4 regions of the Methylomonas defluvii genome follow, and region 2 is predicted to be linked to each of the others. Evidence: riboswitches for the same ligand, from Rfam matches in the RefSeq annotation. Region 2 holds a riboswitch; each other region holds the start of a gene.

Region 1 (4,143 bases), on a different contig from region 2:
GTCAGATAATGAATCGCGCCCAATTTGATAGCCTCCACAGCGGTGGCGATACTGGCGAAACCGGTCAGCATGACGATTTGGGTATTGTCATCTAAAGAAATCAGTTTCTTGACCATTTCCAAACCGGAGTCAAAACCTATCCGCAAGTCGATTACCGCGTATTCAGGCTCGGTTTGCTCCGCCAGTTTCATCGCCGTATCAACATCATTGGCGACAGTCACTTGAAAATTGCGCTTTTCCAACGCCGGCTTCAACACCGAACAAAAGGTGACGTCATCATCGACAAGCAATAAATTGGGCTTATCCATAGGTAATTGGTTCATGCATACTCTCCTTAGCTAAAAGCGGCAAACTGATTTCAACGCAAGCACCGCCCGACTCTAAATTACTGAACTGTATTTTACCGCCGAGTCGCTTGATAGTGGTATAAGTCAAAAACAAGCCAACTCCCATACCTTGCTTATTGCTCTTGACCGGTTGGTGTCCGGCAAACTCGATAAATTCAGCCGGCAAGCCTGGACCGAAATCCCGGATTTTCAAGTTTAGCGTTGCTTCATCCCATTCCACATGAAACTCGATGCCCGCATCGACCGGCGATGCCTCGGCAGCGTTATTTAGGATATTAATGATGGAGTGAGTCACCGTACGTTCCGCAATCACGCGCGCTTCCATATCCACATTCGGCGAAATAAATAGCTTGAGCCTGGTAGCGGCTTTATGCGTGCGCCACTGGCCTAATACTTCATCGATATATTCGCTCACCAGCATCACCTTGCCGGATTCCGCCCGCATCTCGCCGGCGGAGGCCGACATCACCGACAAAGCTTGTTTGCAGCGATCAATCTGCTGCTGCACAATCATCAGTTTTTGATGCAGTTCCGGATAGCGATGTGCCGACAGCTCTTCCGCCATCTCATGCGTCAAAATGGCGATCGTGCCCAGCGGCGTACCCATATCATGCGCGGCGCTGGCCGCCAAGGTGCCCAGGGACACCACGCGCTCGTCGCGTAGCGCACTCTCGCGGGCATCCGCTAAATTACGCTCCCGCTCTTTCAAGGTCTTGGACAGTTCGACCACAAAAAAGGCGACTAAGCCGGCGCTAAACACAAAACCAAACCACATACCGAATACATGCAGATTGAAATAACGCCTGTCGTTCATCAAATGCATTTGCAGGCTCATTTCCGGCGTCATCTCCGTCATCGCCGGATGGGCCATGTGCGGCTCGACAGCCGGCAAGGGTACGTTGTAGGCAATCAGCACCGTATACACGCAGGAGGTAATGATCACCATATTCCAGGCATAAGCCTGCGGCAGCATGATGGCAGTTACAATCAAAGGCAGCAGAAACACCCAAATGATCGGGTTTGACGCGCCGCCGGTCAAATAAAGTAAATAGGCCAACGCCAGTACATCCATGCATATTTGCGAAAAAATCTCGTGCTCGGTAACTTCTTCCGGCGTCCTCAGCCGTAGCCAGGTGTAAAGATTAAGTATGGAAATCGCAAAAATCGCCAGCCACAGCTGGTTTTGCGGCAAATTAATACCCAGGCCGTTCACTGCAATAAACACCGCCACCGTAACGGCAAACAGCATCAAATTTCTAAGAATGTATAACCAACGCAGGTTTTCGCGAATGGATATTTCGGCTTTGGGCAGAATGTGTGAAAGCATAGAAACAACACTAAATTGAAGAAAGCATCGCAGCGATATACGACCGCCGCTTGCTTAAGAAGGTGGAAAGCCGACCAAACCTGGATGGCGGCCACCTAAGTATTCAATCGATTTTTGATAGCAACCTTCACTCCAACCGCTACATGCCATGGCAAATAAGGAATTAGGCTAGTCGCTTACAAGATCGAAAGATAATCTACGAGCTGATCTTTTAGGAACAAGCGTCACGATCTGACGAATCATGCCCTCCCAAAAAATAGTGCGGCATATCACGCACCAGCCAAACGCCAGCCGCCGTTTTTATCCACCCACCTCATGCTCAGCCAGTACCAAAACGTCATAGGCAGCATCATCGCAAACCATTCCCAATCGTCGATCAAAAATAATTTGGCAACCCAACCGTTGCCATCGAAATAGAGCGGCCAAGGCACACAGTAAAGAGTAAAAACAATACTACTCCAGATCAACAGTAACGCGCCTTTGCGGGTTTCTATACTCGACAGGGCCAGGAACACCCACAGCGGGGTTTTATCGGTTTTTTGCATACATCTCTCCACAGAAAAATCTCGTGCCAACCCAATTAGCGGCGCAACAACCTAACAATAAACGACTAGAAAATAAAGAAATTCCTGATCAAATCCACCAAAACAAACTTCACCACCAAGCGGGGATTATCTCCCAACAATTGAACTGTGTTATTTAAAATAAGCGCATGCGCTATTTCGCTGAATTTCGCCAGCCGCTCACTCATGCCATCCCAGGAAAAATAAGCAGCAATACAATGATATTTATATATTTTATTAAGTTGGCCCGCTATTCGCTGTAACTAGTGTACTTGCTTCGTGGTTTGCTTTCCGAAAAGCGGTTAGTAGGTCTCTATCCCTGCCATGTCTGCCGCTGGCGGAATGAGCAAATCTCTGAAAGCAAGCATTGCCACACCCGTCGTGAGGCGGGGCCGGAAAATCACGGTTCTTAAAAAACGATTTAAAGAAGGCCGGATTGCCCCCATGCGCGCCATGGGCGAGGGCAAAGTTTGGCTCGCTGCTGTTGGTCAAGTTTTGTCAGTTTCGCTGTTACCTTTAATTCCAATAACAAAAGAGGACGATCATGATCTTTCATAAAACGGCTATAGCAGCTATTTTGACAACTGGCCTGGCGGCTGTTTCCAGCCAAGCGTTCGCGCACTCTTACTACAACCTGACCGGCGCGGGCACAGTAGCCTCCGGTAACTCCGCCATCGGCTTCGGCATCGCCAACAGCATCAACGGTACAGACGGTGTATCTGCAAACTCCAACGGCACCAATAGAGTCGCCAACGGTACCAACGTTTATACAGTCGGCGACTTAAACGCGAACACCTTAATTCCGGGCACAGGTACCGCGGCTGAGACAGCCACAGAAGTAGCAGGCAACCTGCCCTATATGTGGTATTCAGGTCAGCATACAACAGCTACAGGTTTCACCAAACGCGAATTACATACCGGCTCCAGCGCTACAGACAACGATGGCGCACTGACAGCAAATCTTATTAACTCAAACCCTAGCTTCGGCACCAACACTATCGGTAGCTTGTGGAAAGCTTACTCGGACAAAAACGGCGGCACCAACGCCGCCACCTGGGGCACCATCATGGCCGACCTACCGGCTGATGGCGACCATCCTTACTTGGCGGTAGCAGGCAATTCAGCTTCAACCGGCCTGGGACTGGACTACGGCTTGATTCATATTAGCTGCGGCGCAAACACAGCAAGCGCTAACTGCGCCAGCGCGGGCAATATCAAAACCACCATTACGGTGAAAAACGACGCCGATTACAGCCAATTTAACGGCTTATTGGACGTGGCCCTGTATCGCAATGTGGACAGCAGTTCCACATCTGACCGTAACGCGGCTGCCACAATCGGCGAAACGGGCCTGCAAGGCTCAAGCTTGGGCGAAGCTATCTGGACAGCCAGCATGAGCAGCACTTCCGACACCTTGTTCTACTCGTTTGTGTTCGACCAAGCCGAGTGGAATGCCACAGGCACACCCGGGCTGCACACCAATGGCTTTTATACCTTGGTGGTCGGCGCGCACGGTGGCGGCGCGCTCGATGGCGTGACCTACGACGTACTGGTTACCACTTCGGCAGTGCCTGTTCCAGGCGCAGTCTGGCTGTTCGGCAGCGCGATGGCCGGCTTGATCGGTTTCGGCCGCCGCAAACAAGCACTAGCGGCTTAATTACCCAGCGGGATTGCCGCCAAACTACGGCAATCCCCTCACCAAGCGCTGTTTAACAACAGGCTTTAGCTCATATATTTGATTCAATAGAGATCCAAAATGACAGCAAACTTAACCTTTAAGAAACTAGCATTAGCCGGCGCCATGGGCGCGTTAATGTCGATCAGCGGCATGGCTAGCGCTCACGTAACCTACAATTTGGCTTCCGGAGATCCCTTACCGGACGGTTCTGCCGCAGGCCCATGGTCG
Region 2 (4,143 bases):
GACGGATCTTGAAAGCACGGATTAACGATTTTCGCTACCCGCTGGCAGTGGACGTATGGCATCGGCCAGCCGTATATCTGTGCTATGCGCTGAAAGGCAACCGCGTCGGTGTCGATACCTGGGTGTTGATCGGGCTGGTGGCGGCCGGCGGACAATTGAGCAGTAGCCAGGCGGTCGCTACGGAAGTGGTTCGCCACTTCAATATCGGCCGCCAGTCCTTAAACAACGCGCTGATTCAATTTGCCGCGCAAGCCGAGTTGGAATTGATTTTTTCAGCGGACATGTTGCGTGAGCTCGCCAGTCCGGAGCTGCGCGGGGACATGTCGGCAGAGCAGGCGTTGACACACTTGCTGCATGGCAGCGGTTTTACCTACCGTTTTATCGATACCGACACGGTGACTTTGGAACGCAGTCCGGCGGCAAAAGAAGTGTCTAGCCTGCCGCCCCCCGTTACCTTGGATGCCATGACTGTCGTGGGCTCGAAAACAGCGGAGGCCGGTGCGGAAATCGTCACCGAGCCGATGCTTGACGAGGCGCGGACCTATGCCGTCAGGCATATTGCCAGCGCTACCGGAACCGACACGCCAATCAAGCAAATCCCGCAGTCGGTGCACGCGCTTAACCGCCCCTTGTTAGACGACCAGCAAACGATCAACCTCAGCGAATCCTTAGTCAATGTTAGCGGCATAGTGGCGCGCAATACGCTCTACAGTCCGGTTATCGAAGGCACCTTAATTCGCGGTTTTCGTTCCGAACAACTGCTGGACGGCTTTACCCAGTACTACAACCCCGGTGACCGGGAAAGCACTATTAATATCGACAGAATCGAAGTGCTGAAGGGTTCTAACGCCTTGCTCTACAGCGGTGGCTCGGGCTCCCCGGTGGGCGGGGTGGTGAATCTGCTTGCCAAATTGCCGCAGGCCAAAGCCTTCGGCGAAGCGGGTTTTAGAATCGGCAGCCACAGCTTTTATCAGCCGTATTTCGATATCAATCAACCGCTAAACGCCAATATTTTGTTGCGCATGACCGGCGAATATACCAACGCCAGACATAACATCGACATAATCGAAACGCAGCGTTTTAACCTTAACCCGGCCCTGACGCTGACCGATAACGACCAAACCCGTTTGACGATCCAAGCCAAACTGTCGCGTTGGCAGCAACCGGAGTACCAGGGCTTGCCCGCCACCGGCAGCATCGCCGGCGATTTTGCTACCCGGCCCGACTTGTTCCCGGGGCCGGCCAATCTGCCCGATAGCCATTCGGATGCCGATGCGGTATGGGCGACGCTGGACCGGCAGCTCACCCGGAGCTGGCACTTAAACCTGAAGGCGCGCTATGCGCAGGCTAAATTCGACGAGAAAATTCAGACCTTGTTCGGAAGCGATGGCCTGATCGCGGACCGGCCTTTACTGCCGGTATCGAGCTGGGCATTGGTGAATGCCGAATTGTTTCAAGAACAGCATGAACGTAGCGTATTGGGCAATTTACAGGGCAAATTTAAGTTGGGTCCCAGCGAAAACAATCTTTTGTTGGGCGCTGATTACAGTCGTTTGCAAGATGCCGGCTTTATCGAGGGCGATTTCGGCGCCTTGGGTTTTGGTGTTGGTACGGTCGATTTGCGGGCACCGATATTTGACTCCCCTTATGCCGTACCCGGTCCTGGCCAGGAAAATCAGTTCATCGAAAACCTCACTTACGGCGCTTACCTGCAGTGGCAAAGCACGCTGTACCGGCGTTTGCATTGGCTGTCCGGTCTTAGGCTGGGCAAGGTTGGCATCGATTTTAATAATGCGCAAACCGGTGTGCACGAGACAACGGATACGCTGAAATGGTTGCCGCGCCTCGGCGGCGTGATCGATCTGAACGAGGAGGTTTCCTGGTTTGTTTCCTACAGCGAAGGCATGCGCGGCCAACCGTTTGTCAATTTCGTCGATACGCCGGCGCCGGAATTGTCGAATCATCTGGAAACCGGCTTGAAGTTCAATTTTGCGAATCAATTCAGCGGCCAACTGGCGCTGTACCAAATTGAGCGTAGCCAGGTCGCGGTCACCGACAGTAGCGATTTCCTGCGGCGTTCGGTCGCGGCAGGGCAGCAACGCTCGCGCGGTATCGAAATGGATTTGCTCTGGCAACCGGTCGAGGGCTTCAGCGTGCTGGCTAACTATGCGCATACCGACGCCCGCTTCATGGACGACAAAGCCGGGGTGGCTGCCGGCAATCGCTTGGCTCAAGTTCCGGAGGATGCCGGGCGGCTCTGGGCGCATTACCGTTTTCAGCAAGATGAGTTGCAAGGTTTTAGCTTGGGTTTCGGCGTGTACGCCCGCGCCGGCGCTTATTTATCCAATAACAATCGCTTTAAAACCGCCGGCTACCACAGCTTCGACGCGGCGTTGGCTTACGAAACCGGGCGTTTCCAATGGGCGGCCACGGTCAAGAATCTCAGCGATGAGGATTATTTTCAGCCCTATGGCTATTTCGAGGGCCGGGTGGCGCCGGCGCCCGGCCGCGCCGGGTTTCTGAGTTTTTCAATCAAATATTGATGCCGTCTTTAGCTATTTGCCACAGGAGTTTTTCAGGAGCACCTCACTCAGGGATTTAGAGTGATGTCGTAAGGACCGCGACAAACATGCCACATCCGCCGCGAGACGGAGCCGGAAAGCCACGGGTCTTGGAGATTAAGACAGCCGGGTTACCTGCAAGTTAAAGACCCATACTCCGGGTCGCAATTTGCGGATTAACTTTAACCGTACTATTAAGGAATAAAAAATGACAATCTTGCATTACAACCGCACTCAACTGGTAAGCGCCAGCCTGCTCGCCTTCAGCGCATTGGCCGCCGCTTTGGCGCCTGCTACTGCCAGCGCCGCACAAGTCACCGGTGATGCCACCATCACCATCAACAATGCGGCTTTTGCAGCGGCATCGGTCAATGTCGGCAGCGGGTATCCGAATGGCTGGATTGTCGCGAAACATTGGGGCGCCAGCGATAATTTATTGGGTATCACCGGTGCAACCACGGGCGGAACGACGCTATCGGCAACCGCCAGCACCGCGATGTCGTTTGCGGTTAATGCCAACACCACGACCAACAGCTATCCGGCTGCTGGTCCCTATGGCCGTACCGAACAAGCCACGACGATGGACGCCGGCAATACCTCGGTCGGTCAAATCGGTCTGAGTGGCGCCTGGTTGTTGACCAGCCAAGGCGGCAGCGGCATTTTGACGCCCTACGACTTTAGCCTGGTAAAAACCGGAAGCACCTGGAATATCAAAACCTACGATACCGGTTTTGGCTACCAAAATTTCTTGAAGCTGACCAACGTCTCCGAGTCGCTGAACGGCAATGGCGAATTACTACTGAGCGGCGACTTGCAATGGACCGGTTTGTGGGCCGGTTTGGTTGGCGCCAATACCAATGCCGTGGTCGGTACTTTTAGCCTGGCTCCCAGTACGGCGCCATCGGCGGTACCGGTACCGGCGGCGGTCTGGATGTTCGGCAGCGGGCTGCTGGGCTTGCTGGGTGCAAGTCGTAGAAAAGCCTCGGTCGCGGCTTAACGCGCAACATGGGCTTGGAGCGGTCGGCAAGATTCGCTTCGGGCCCGGACTTTCGGCAACAAATTCCTCTTCGTGCCTGCATGCCGCCGACTACGGCCGCTTGTGTATTCAGGCAGGGAGAGGGCTTATTCTGACCATCCGCTGATAGGGATTTTATGAAGATCAACAAAAACTGTGGCTATCCCGCTTTGGTCGTGCGGGCGATGCTAGCCATCGGTATGGGAATTGCCTCAGCAAGCGCTGAGGCCACGCTATTGAATGCACCTTCCGGCGGTACGTTTACGATGAACCTGGACCGGAATGCGCTGGGGGCTATTACTTGTCGACGTTTTGGAGTACGGCAACGTCCAATGCTGATAATCCGGCCAATACCGGCGACCATTTGCTTAGCCAACTCAATACCACCGAGATTTCCGGACTCAATCAGGTGTTTGAGTTGACGGCTATCGGTAACGATCCTAGTCCGCAAGCCAGCCAGCGTTACGTCAAAGCCACATCAGCCGATTTTGCCATCGATACCATCACGCTGGCCGGCGTGGCCGGGGCACAAGTGGGCATGACAGGCGTGCAGGGTTTTTATGCGCC
Region 3 (4,143 bases), on a different contig from region 2:
CACGGCCGGCACGCCAAACGACTCCGCATACTGACTGACGACGATGCGCTCCGGCGCGTTTTGCCAAGCGCTAAGCAAACTTTGCAGATGCGCGGCGCTAATCAAGGGTTGATCACAGAGCATCAACAATACCGCGCTAGCCGTGTCCGGCACAGCCTGGATACCAGCCCGAATCGAACCGGCCATCCCGTCCGCCCAACTCGTATTCAATACCACCTTACTGCCGCTCAAATCGACTGCGGCTTTTATCGCCTCAGCATTTGCGCCCAATACCACCACCGTCCGCTCCGCCAACACGGCTTGCGCATTGGCAAGCGCATGCGCCAGTAATGGACGCTCCTGCCAAATCAGTAATTGCTTGGGGCTGCCCATCCGGCTGGAGGCACCGGCCGCCAGGATGACGGCATGCACATTATCCATGGTGGCAGGCATGTTTTTTAATCGCAACCGGCTCTTTCCCCAATTGCCAGCCGCTACGGCCGTTGAACGGGGACTGGATGCCGGTCACGATGGACAAGACAATCTCTTCCGGAGGTTGCGCGCCGATGTCCAAACCGAACGGGCGGAATACCCGTTCGACTATCAGTGCCGTGTTGTCGCCCAGACTTTGCAGTAACCGTTGTTTGCGACGCGCCGGACCCAGCAAACCGACCAACTCGCCGGTTTGGGTAATCAACATGCGCGCGCCGGCCTTTTGGTAGGTCGAGCCAAAGGTTTGTTGCCAAAAATTGGCGTGCGTTTTTTAGTGGATGATTCCTGCACTGACTATTCCTATAAAGAGATTGCCGCTCGAGCAGTTAAAAACTGATTAGGGTTTTGTCCGCGACTTATTGACGGCCTCCTAGCACAAAATGCATAAGGTGTGGAAACTCAAGCCTTGGCTTTTTTATCCTTACGGATGCCCCGGACCGCATACGTCCTGGCTTTATCTTTGGCGGTTTCCGCAAAGAAGGTCTTCCAGGTCTCGCCGCCTCTGTCGGCAATTGCCGCCGAAATATCCTTAAATAAACTGATACCTTCCAACACCATTGTCGGGGTAAAACCATAATCGTGGGTGAGGTAGTAACTGATGCTCATCAGATAGGTTTTTTCTCTACTCATGAGCTTGATCAGACGCTGCTTTTGTTTATCGTAGACATAGTAAGAGGTCAGCGCCAGCAGGCTCAGGCCAAAAAATTTCGTCCACAACAAAATGTAGGCATCGTCTTCATAGAGCTTCTGACCCTTGTTCAAAATGGCATCGGTTTTATTCATATGTATCCTCGGTGAAAGTGTCGGGCATCTTAATTTAAGTTTGAAAATTTTGTGTTGGAAATATTGGATAGTGTCGTCATAACACAGCCGCCCAAAGCGCAATACCGCGTAACTACAAGGCTACCAAGAACCAAGCGATGTTTTTAGCTTAACCAGTAGCTATGCCATGCCATCGCCTTAAATGCAAAAAAGCCTTCTCCACCTGATGGCAAAGGCGATTAGAGGAATCAACCTTTTTCTGGGGCTGAGTGATTTTCATCGACAATTGACAGATGACTAAAGCTCTGGCGAGGCCGGTCGTCGATTGCCGACGAAGTCATGATACGCATGAGAATGTTGGATTATTATTTCGGAGTTCGTTCCAGCACCCTGATTTTTAAGCACCCAGCTTGGTATATCACTACCCAAACTGATGACTTTTACCCTTACGGCGCAAACTCAAAGCTGCCGCCATAATCTCTTAAAAAAAATAAGGGATATAACCCACAATACGCGAAATAACACACTCTGCATAGCGTTATAGCCATCTAAAACCCCAGAAAACCGCCACACTTATTACTACTCCACCCTATCAAACAAAACAGCCTATCGCATTGTTTTATATGAACATAACCATAGAAAAACACTAGCAACCCTTGCTCAAATATATTTTGGCGCATGTTTTGCTTTATAAATAGTGCTGCACCCACCTGGGCGCAGCCACCAAGTCGCCACACTCGTCGCAAGGCGGGGCCGGAAAGCTGCGGATCTGATTCAGATAGTCGAGCTGCCTCTTATGAGCGGGTAAGAGAAGGGTCTAGCCGGTCGAGATTCATACACCGACAACTACCCATAGCGCTCGCTCACTGGTCAGGAATAGTTTGTTGTATCACCTGATTAGCTAAACCCGTTGTTTAACTCACTACGCAAGCAAGCCCGGTATTTAAAACTCTTTGGACGGTCTCTCTCGCAACCATAGCGTAGCGTGATCAATTCAGGAATATTGAAATACATAGCGGTTTTAAGGCTGTTCAAATTGCGCGGGAAGCCATCGGCCCAGCACTTACCGTACGCAAAGGACCGGAAAGTAAGAGGCTGACATCGCGGCATCCGGCGCAGGTGCGTTAGGCAACGACTCGCAAAGGGAATTGCGAAACATTGAATGTCGCCGGTAAAACCTACCGGTAAAAATCTTCGTCTTACTATGAAAGGAATTGAAATATGTCTGTTAACACGAAACATGCGCCTGCCTTGAAAAAGGTCGCTGCAACACTTGCTATTTCACTTTTAGGCCTCGGCAATGTACAAGCCGAGACCGTAAACGGCACCATCTATAAAACCGTCGACCCGGTTCACGGCGCCGGCACCACAATCGATTTCTACTCGTTCTCCTTGTCATCAGCTGCCAATGTGATAATCGATGTCCTGGCGAATGAAGGCTACGCAGCGGGCTGGGGCGCGCATCCCGGCGCGTATGTCGATATAAACGGCGACGGCGAACTGACACTGGCAGATAGCCAATTCCGCATTTTTCAGGACACAGTCTCACTGACTACCGAAATCGTCAGCGGCGACGACAGCCCAGCTTACACCATACCCGGCAATACCGGCGGATGGGCCGATGGCAGCTTGTTGAGCCGAGACTCCTACCTGGCTACTGCATTGGACGTGGGCAATTACATTATTGCTTTTGGCGATTACTCTCTAACCATCGAAGAAGCTGTGCTGGGCTTCAACAAGGGCGACACCATCACCGGTGCGACCGGCGTCAACCCGATAACGGGCGCCACCGGTCAGGATCATTTCGATTATCAAATTACCCTGACCGCCACCGACTACGTCACCGGAGCCAGCCTGCCTTTGACCATCACCGGCGAGGGTGTTAGCGCAGTGCCGGTGCCAGGGGCCGTTTGGTTGTTCGGTTCTGCATTAATGGGATTCAGTGTATTAGGCAAACGCCGCACCGCGTAACCCCGGCAAACAAGAGCGAAAAGGTCAGCCGACATCAGCTGTCGACTCACCCCTCGCAATGCATGTCTAAACCCTTTGGAGATGTCTATCTTTTGGCTGCCAGGCCCGAAATACTCAGACAAATCCAAATTAAACAGCAACTTAAATCTACCACAATCGTAAACAACGATGTGGTAGATATTGGAGACACTCAAAAATGAACATCGATTTACAAACTATTTTTAAAATCACCCTATCGTCCGCCGCGCTAACCCTTGCCGTTGCTCAACCTGCGACGGCGGCTTGGTCAGGCGCCGATAACACTCTCGAGCTGGGCACCAGCATCTCAAACCCTAGTTTTAATTCCAGCAATTTGGGCTTCGCGGGCAATCCGTCTCTGTCCAATGATGGTTGGGGCATGCAAGGTGCATTTACCAACTTCTATTTGAGCTCATCAGCCCAATCCGTGACTGTCGACGCGCGTTCGTCCGCCGCAAACTTTCCGGCCTTTTCAATTTTCAGAACCAATGTGGCTTATTCGGGTGAAACGGTCGGCGTCGATACACCGGCTGAGCTAACCGGCCAAATTCACAAATTTAACTCGGTCGGCCAAGCCGGCGATCCAGGCATTATGTGGGCAACCGGCGCGGACGGCATTGTCGAAACCCTGGGCTACGTCAGTTCCTCAAGCAAAAACTACGTTAACTCTTTCGGCGGCGTCATCGACTCCGGCGCCCACGATGTCAGTATCGACAATCTGTATGAAACCGGCGTATCCGGCACTATAGGCGTCACCGGCAACCCTGCTTTTGCCAACACCAAAAGATTCGCGACCTTGACACTGAACGACTTGCAAGCTGGCTGGTATGCCGTGTTCGTCGGCGGTGCAGACGTCCTCGGAAGCAGTGCCGGCATCTCTTTGAACATTTCCGCGTCGGCCGCCCCTTCTACCTACACACC
Region 4 (4,143 bases), on a different contig from region 2:
TCATGGCGAGTGCCGTCGAATTATTGCCGGCTGAGCTGAATTTGTTGAGCGGTGCCTATGCCGCCAGCAGCCGGCAAGTAGGCCGCTGGCAACAGTGGCTGCCAGCGGCCATTATTTTGGCGGTGGCCTTGGCGGTGCAGAGCTACGCCTTATTGCACACCTACTGGCAACAGCAAGCCGAGCTGAGCGAGTGGGAAGCTAAAACCCAAGCCTTGTTCAAACAGACCTTTCCCGAGGTTAAGCGCATCGTCAATGTCAAAGCCCAAGCCGAGCAACAATTGGCGCAGCTCAGAAAACAACACGATGTCATCGGTAGCGGTTTCATGCGCTTGTTTTACCGGTCAGGCTTGGTATTAAAAGACACGCCGGCTGTGCATTTGAAAAAACTCAATTTTCTGAACGGAGGTTTGCAGTTGCATGTGGTTGCCGAAGACATCGGCCAGCTGGAGCAATTTAAACAGCAGTTGCAAAGCAGCATGCAGGTCAAAATTCAATCGGCCGACAGCGGCGCAAACGGCGTGGAGGCGCAACTTGAGATTCGCGAAAAATGACTTAACCCAGCGTTTTGCTGAACTATCACCCAGAGAGCGAGTGCTGGGGCTGGGCGGTTTATTGGTCGTACTGGTGTATGGCGCATACCTGCTGTTTTACCAACCAATTGCTGAACAAAGCCGCTTGCTGACGCTAAAAATCCAGGCGCAAAGGCAAATCTATAGCTATTTACAACAAGTCGGCAACGAAGCGGCGGCTTTGCGGCAACAAGCCGCGGTTGATACGCCGGCAGTGGATGGCGGTAATCAATCGCCGCTGGCGTTAGTCGATTTCAGCAGCCAACAGCTGGATATAAAACCGGCGATCAAACATCTGTCACCGGAAGGCGAGGACAAAGTCAGCGTCTGGCTGGAAAATCTGGCCTTCGACCGACTGATGTCATGGTTGACAATTTTGGAAACCAAACACCGCTTGCAAGTGCTGCAAATCGATGTGGAAAAACCGGCCGATGCGGACGGTATCGTTAACGCCAAAGTCTTGTTGGGCGTTGTTTAGCCCGCCTTCATATTAGCCTGGCCTTTAACGTCCGTCGCTCCCGCGCAGGCGGGAGCCCAGTGTTCCCAATCGATTGGTGAAGCGGTCGCAAGGCGTTTGCTTGTCGGGGAATGCCGTGTTCAGCGCACGCAGAGTTCGAAGCTTGCCATCCATGGCACCGGACGCCCTTATCCCGGCGGCATGACGGACTTTTTGGGTTTAACTAACTTGCTCAATAGTCAGCAAGGCCCTTGCCGTCGAGAGCTAGCGGCCACTAATACCTAGGCTACACCGAAAATAGTTTATTTGATTCCCGCATTCCCAGCTTCTCCCGGAGGAAAAGGGGTTTCTTCCTTAACTGAATCGCACTGATGCGACCCCCGCAAATAGAATCTTAGATTTCATCACTCCCTCCCGCCCGGTCATCCGCTGAATTTTCGTGTTAGCGGCCGGCTTTGTAATACAGATGTATTACATGTCACGTTAATTTAACAATGCTGTAACCGAAACGCCGCTATTGCTCTGGAATAATTCGCGCCAAGTTGAGGGGTTGAGGAACGGCCGTTCAGCAAAGATTCGGGAGCAACTAGGGAACATGGACGGCACGAACAAGGAGCGGCGAAGGAAGAGGATAGGGAGGAGGCTAGGCGGAACATGGTAGCGGGGGCAACAAAGCGGCGCTGTCAGGATGTTAGATGGTGTCGAGTGCAATCTAAAGCGTGTAAAAGCCAAACTCGTTGTGAAGCGGGGACGGAAAGTCACGGGTCTTGCAGGTCAAGACGGCTGGGCTGTCACCTTATGTCATTAATCGAAATTTAAACATGAGGTTTTAAAAATGAAATTGTCTAAAAAATTGTTGGCAGTTGCAGTATTGGCAGCGGCCGCTTCAGGCGCCGCGGAAGCGCGTATCCAAGCTATCGGCGATGCAACAGCAGACGGTAGTGAGTTTTTGTTTAACCTGGTTAACTACACAGCACAAAACTCTTACACGCTGGATTTGGGCATCACTGTTGAACAATTTTTGGCTAATCCTAGCCAACCATTGTCATTCACACTGAGCGACAACAACTTCCAATCGTTCGCTGCTGCTTACACTGCCGGCAACAACGTTGCCTGGGGTGTTTCTGGTGGTCATGGTGTATTGAATGAATTGACCGACTTAGCTAAATTTGGTTTTTACACCACTTCTGTAGTGCCTTCACCATCCAGCATCGACGCGAACGCTCCAGACATTAGCAACACGATGGGTAAATGGAATGATTTGGTCAGCTATATCCAAACTCAAGATGCTAACAGCAACAACTTGAGTACCTTCAAAACTGTCGGCCAGCAAGGATACACAGCTGTTTACGGTAACGATTTCCAAACTGCCTTGCCATTTACCGCGCAAGGTCAGTTAGGCACAGCATTGTCTTTTGTTCGCGAAAGAGCCAATGCCGATGACTTCGACACCGGCGAATTAGTCACTTTCCCAGGCGTATGGAATTTCGCAATCAACGGCAACGTCGGTTCTTTGACCTATACCGCTGCGCCTGCTGCTGTGCCACTACCTGCTGCGGTTTGGATGTTCGGCGCCGGTCTGATGGGTGTACTGCGCGCCACTCGTCGTAAATCGCTGGCGGTTTAATTCCGTAAGCGGCTTGAGCCGGCCGGATTCTGTTTTGCTGGTTCCCCCTTCATGAACGGGTCGGCTCACACTTTAAATTTAATCCATTGAGAGATATACAATGAAAAAGCAATTATTGTCTGCTGCTATCGCAGTGGCTTCTCTGGCAGGTTTTTCGCAAGGCGCATCCGCGCATGCGCCAAGCGTTACGCCGGATATCGAAATCTTCATGTCCGGCGCTAGCGCGCAAGACAAAGCCCTGGCTGCCTTGTTTGTGAACTTGTGCGACGCCGGTACTTTGGATGTATTTAAAGATAACGGTACAGCGGGTTCCGAAGGTAAAAACCATAGTGCTTATTTCTGCACACTGAACTCTACTAACGTACCCGGCCTGACCGTCAACGGTTCTGCGGCAACCACGGCTAAAGTCCTGTTCCACAAACGTTCTGCCGGCGGTTCTGCGCAAGGCGTTAACCCGCTGATCGACGGCGTGGCGATTGCGGCGATGCGTATCGACAACGGTAACTGCACGCAACAAGGCGCGACCAACACTTGGTTTTGCAACGCCAGCGGCGCTAACCTGACCAACGTGCTGTCCGATGCCGGTATTTCCGATGTTGAGCCAAAATTGTTTGTTGGCCCAAACAAACCTTCAAACGCTTCTGCGGTTGATCCAGTGGCTGCCGACGCGGCTCTGAACGTGGTGCCTGCGGCGGCCTTGGTATTTGGCGTGCCGGTTTCCGATAACTTGTATGTGGCTTTACAAAGAGCGCAAAACCTGTTGGCCGGTTTTGGCGGCAGCTGCGCACCGGGCGATTACACCGAAGCTTGTATGCCTAGCTTGAGCAAACAACAAGTGGCTGAGTTGATCTCCGGTCAAATCAAAAGATGGTCCGAGTTTAAAGTAAACGGCACGGCCTTAACCAGCTTGACTGCCGGTTTGACTTACACCGATTCCGACGGCACTGTCAGAAACGTAACCCCTAACGATACTAAAGTGCATTTTTGCAAACGTATCGACGGTTCCGGTACCGGCGCGCAACAGTACGTTAAATTCCTAAACAACCCTTGCAGCACGGCCGGTTTGAATCCTGACTGGGTAGGTTCTTCTTTGGCCGGTCCTGTGAAGCACGAAATTAGTGGTTCCGGCGATATGGAATTGTGTCTGGAAGACTTTGCCGACGGCGAAGCGGTGGCTAAACAAATCACCACGACTAACCCTGACGTATTCAACACCGCGGTTAATACTGCCGGTAACAGAGGCTGGGCCATCGGTCAACAAAGCTTGGAAAACAATGCTACGCATGCCAAGCATTACCGCTTTATTAAAGTGGACGGTGTAGCACCGACTCTGGAACAAGCCTTCAGAGGCAAGTATATGGATTGGGTTGAGCAAACCTTCCAATGGCGTAAAGGTATCAGCGCGGATAAATCTACCGTCATCGCTAAAATCGCTGCCGATGCGGCTTCACCAACCATTCTGGCTACCGAGTTGAACATTGGTTTTGTTC

The links. Region 2 has a riboswitch for cyclic di-GMP ahead of QLH52_RS13320 (hypothetical protein). Riboswitches for the same ligand answer to the same signal wherever they lie in the genome.
Region 1: another riboswitch for cyclic di-GMP. It lies ahead of QLH52_RS14405 (hypothetical protein); the one in region 2 lies ahead of QLH52_RS13320 (hypothetical protein).
Region 3: another riboswitch for cyclic di-GMP. It lies ahead of QLH52_RS22255 (hypothetical protein); the one in region 2 lies ahead of QLH52_RS13320 (hypothetical protein).
Region 4: another riboswitch for cyclic di-GMP. It lies ahead of QLH52_RS19155 (hypothetical protein); the one in region 2 lies ahead of QLH52_RS13320 (hypothetical protein).

Annotation. Positions count from the first base shown of each region.
Region 1 covers NZ_JAXARY010000013.1:30,796-34,938, forward strand. Annotated here, with positions in the region: gene QLH52_RS14390 (response regulator transcription factor) at 1-323, opposite strand, end outside; gene QLH52_RS14395 (ATP-binding protein) at 301-1,674, opposite strand; gene QLH52_RS14400 (hypothetical protein) at 1,944-2,219, opposite strand; cyclic di-GMP riboswitch class I at 2,597-2,681, shown strand; gene QLH52_RS14405 (hypothetical protein) at 2,782-3,894, shown strand; gene QLH52_RS14410 (hypothetical protein) at 3,994-4,143, shown strand, end outside.
Region 2 covers NZ_JAXARY010000011.1:124,074-128,216, forward strand. Annotated here, with positions in the region: gene QLH52_RS13315 (TonB-dependent siderophore receptor) at 9-2,543, shown strand; cyclic di-GMP riboswitch class I at 2,622-2,700, shown strand; gene QLH52_RS13320 (hypothetical protein) at 2,770-3,558, shown strand; gene QLH52_RS13325 (hypothetical protein) at 3,878-4,143, shown strand, end outside.
Region 3 covers NZ_JAXARY010000030.1:23,845-27,987, reverse strand. Annotated here, with positions in the region: gene QLH52_RS22275 (nucleotidyltransferase family protein) at 1-432, opposite strand, end outside; partial or broken gene QLH52_RS22270 (XdhC family protein) at 413-706, opposite strand; gene QLH52_RS22265 (hypothetical protein) at 871-1,254, opposite strand; partial or broken gene QLH52_RS22260 (IS5/IS1182 family transposase) at 1,367-1,471, opposite strand; cyclic di-GMP riboswitch class I at 1,954-2,028, shown strand; gene QLH52_RS22255 (hypothetical protein) at 2,455-3,204, shown strand; gene QLH52_RS22250 (hypothetical protein) at 3,401-4,143, shown strand, end outside.
Region 4 covers NZ_JAXARY010000021.1:13,676-17,818, forward strand. Annotated here, with positions in the region: gene gspL (type II secretion system protein GspL) at 1-551, shown strand, start outside; gene QLH52_RS19150 (type II secretion system protein M) at 532-1,047, shown strand; cyclic di-GMP riboswitch class I at 1,744-1,822, shown strand; gene QLH52_RS19155 (hypothetical protein) at 1,862-2,653, shown strand; gene QLH52_RS19160 (hypothetical protein) at 2,754-4,143, shown strand, end outside.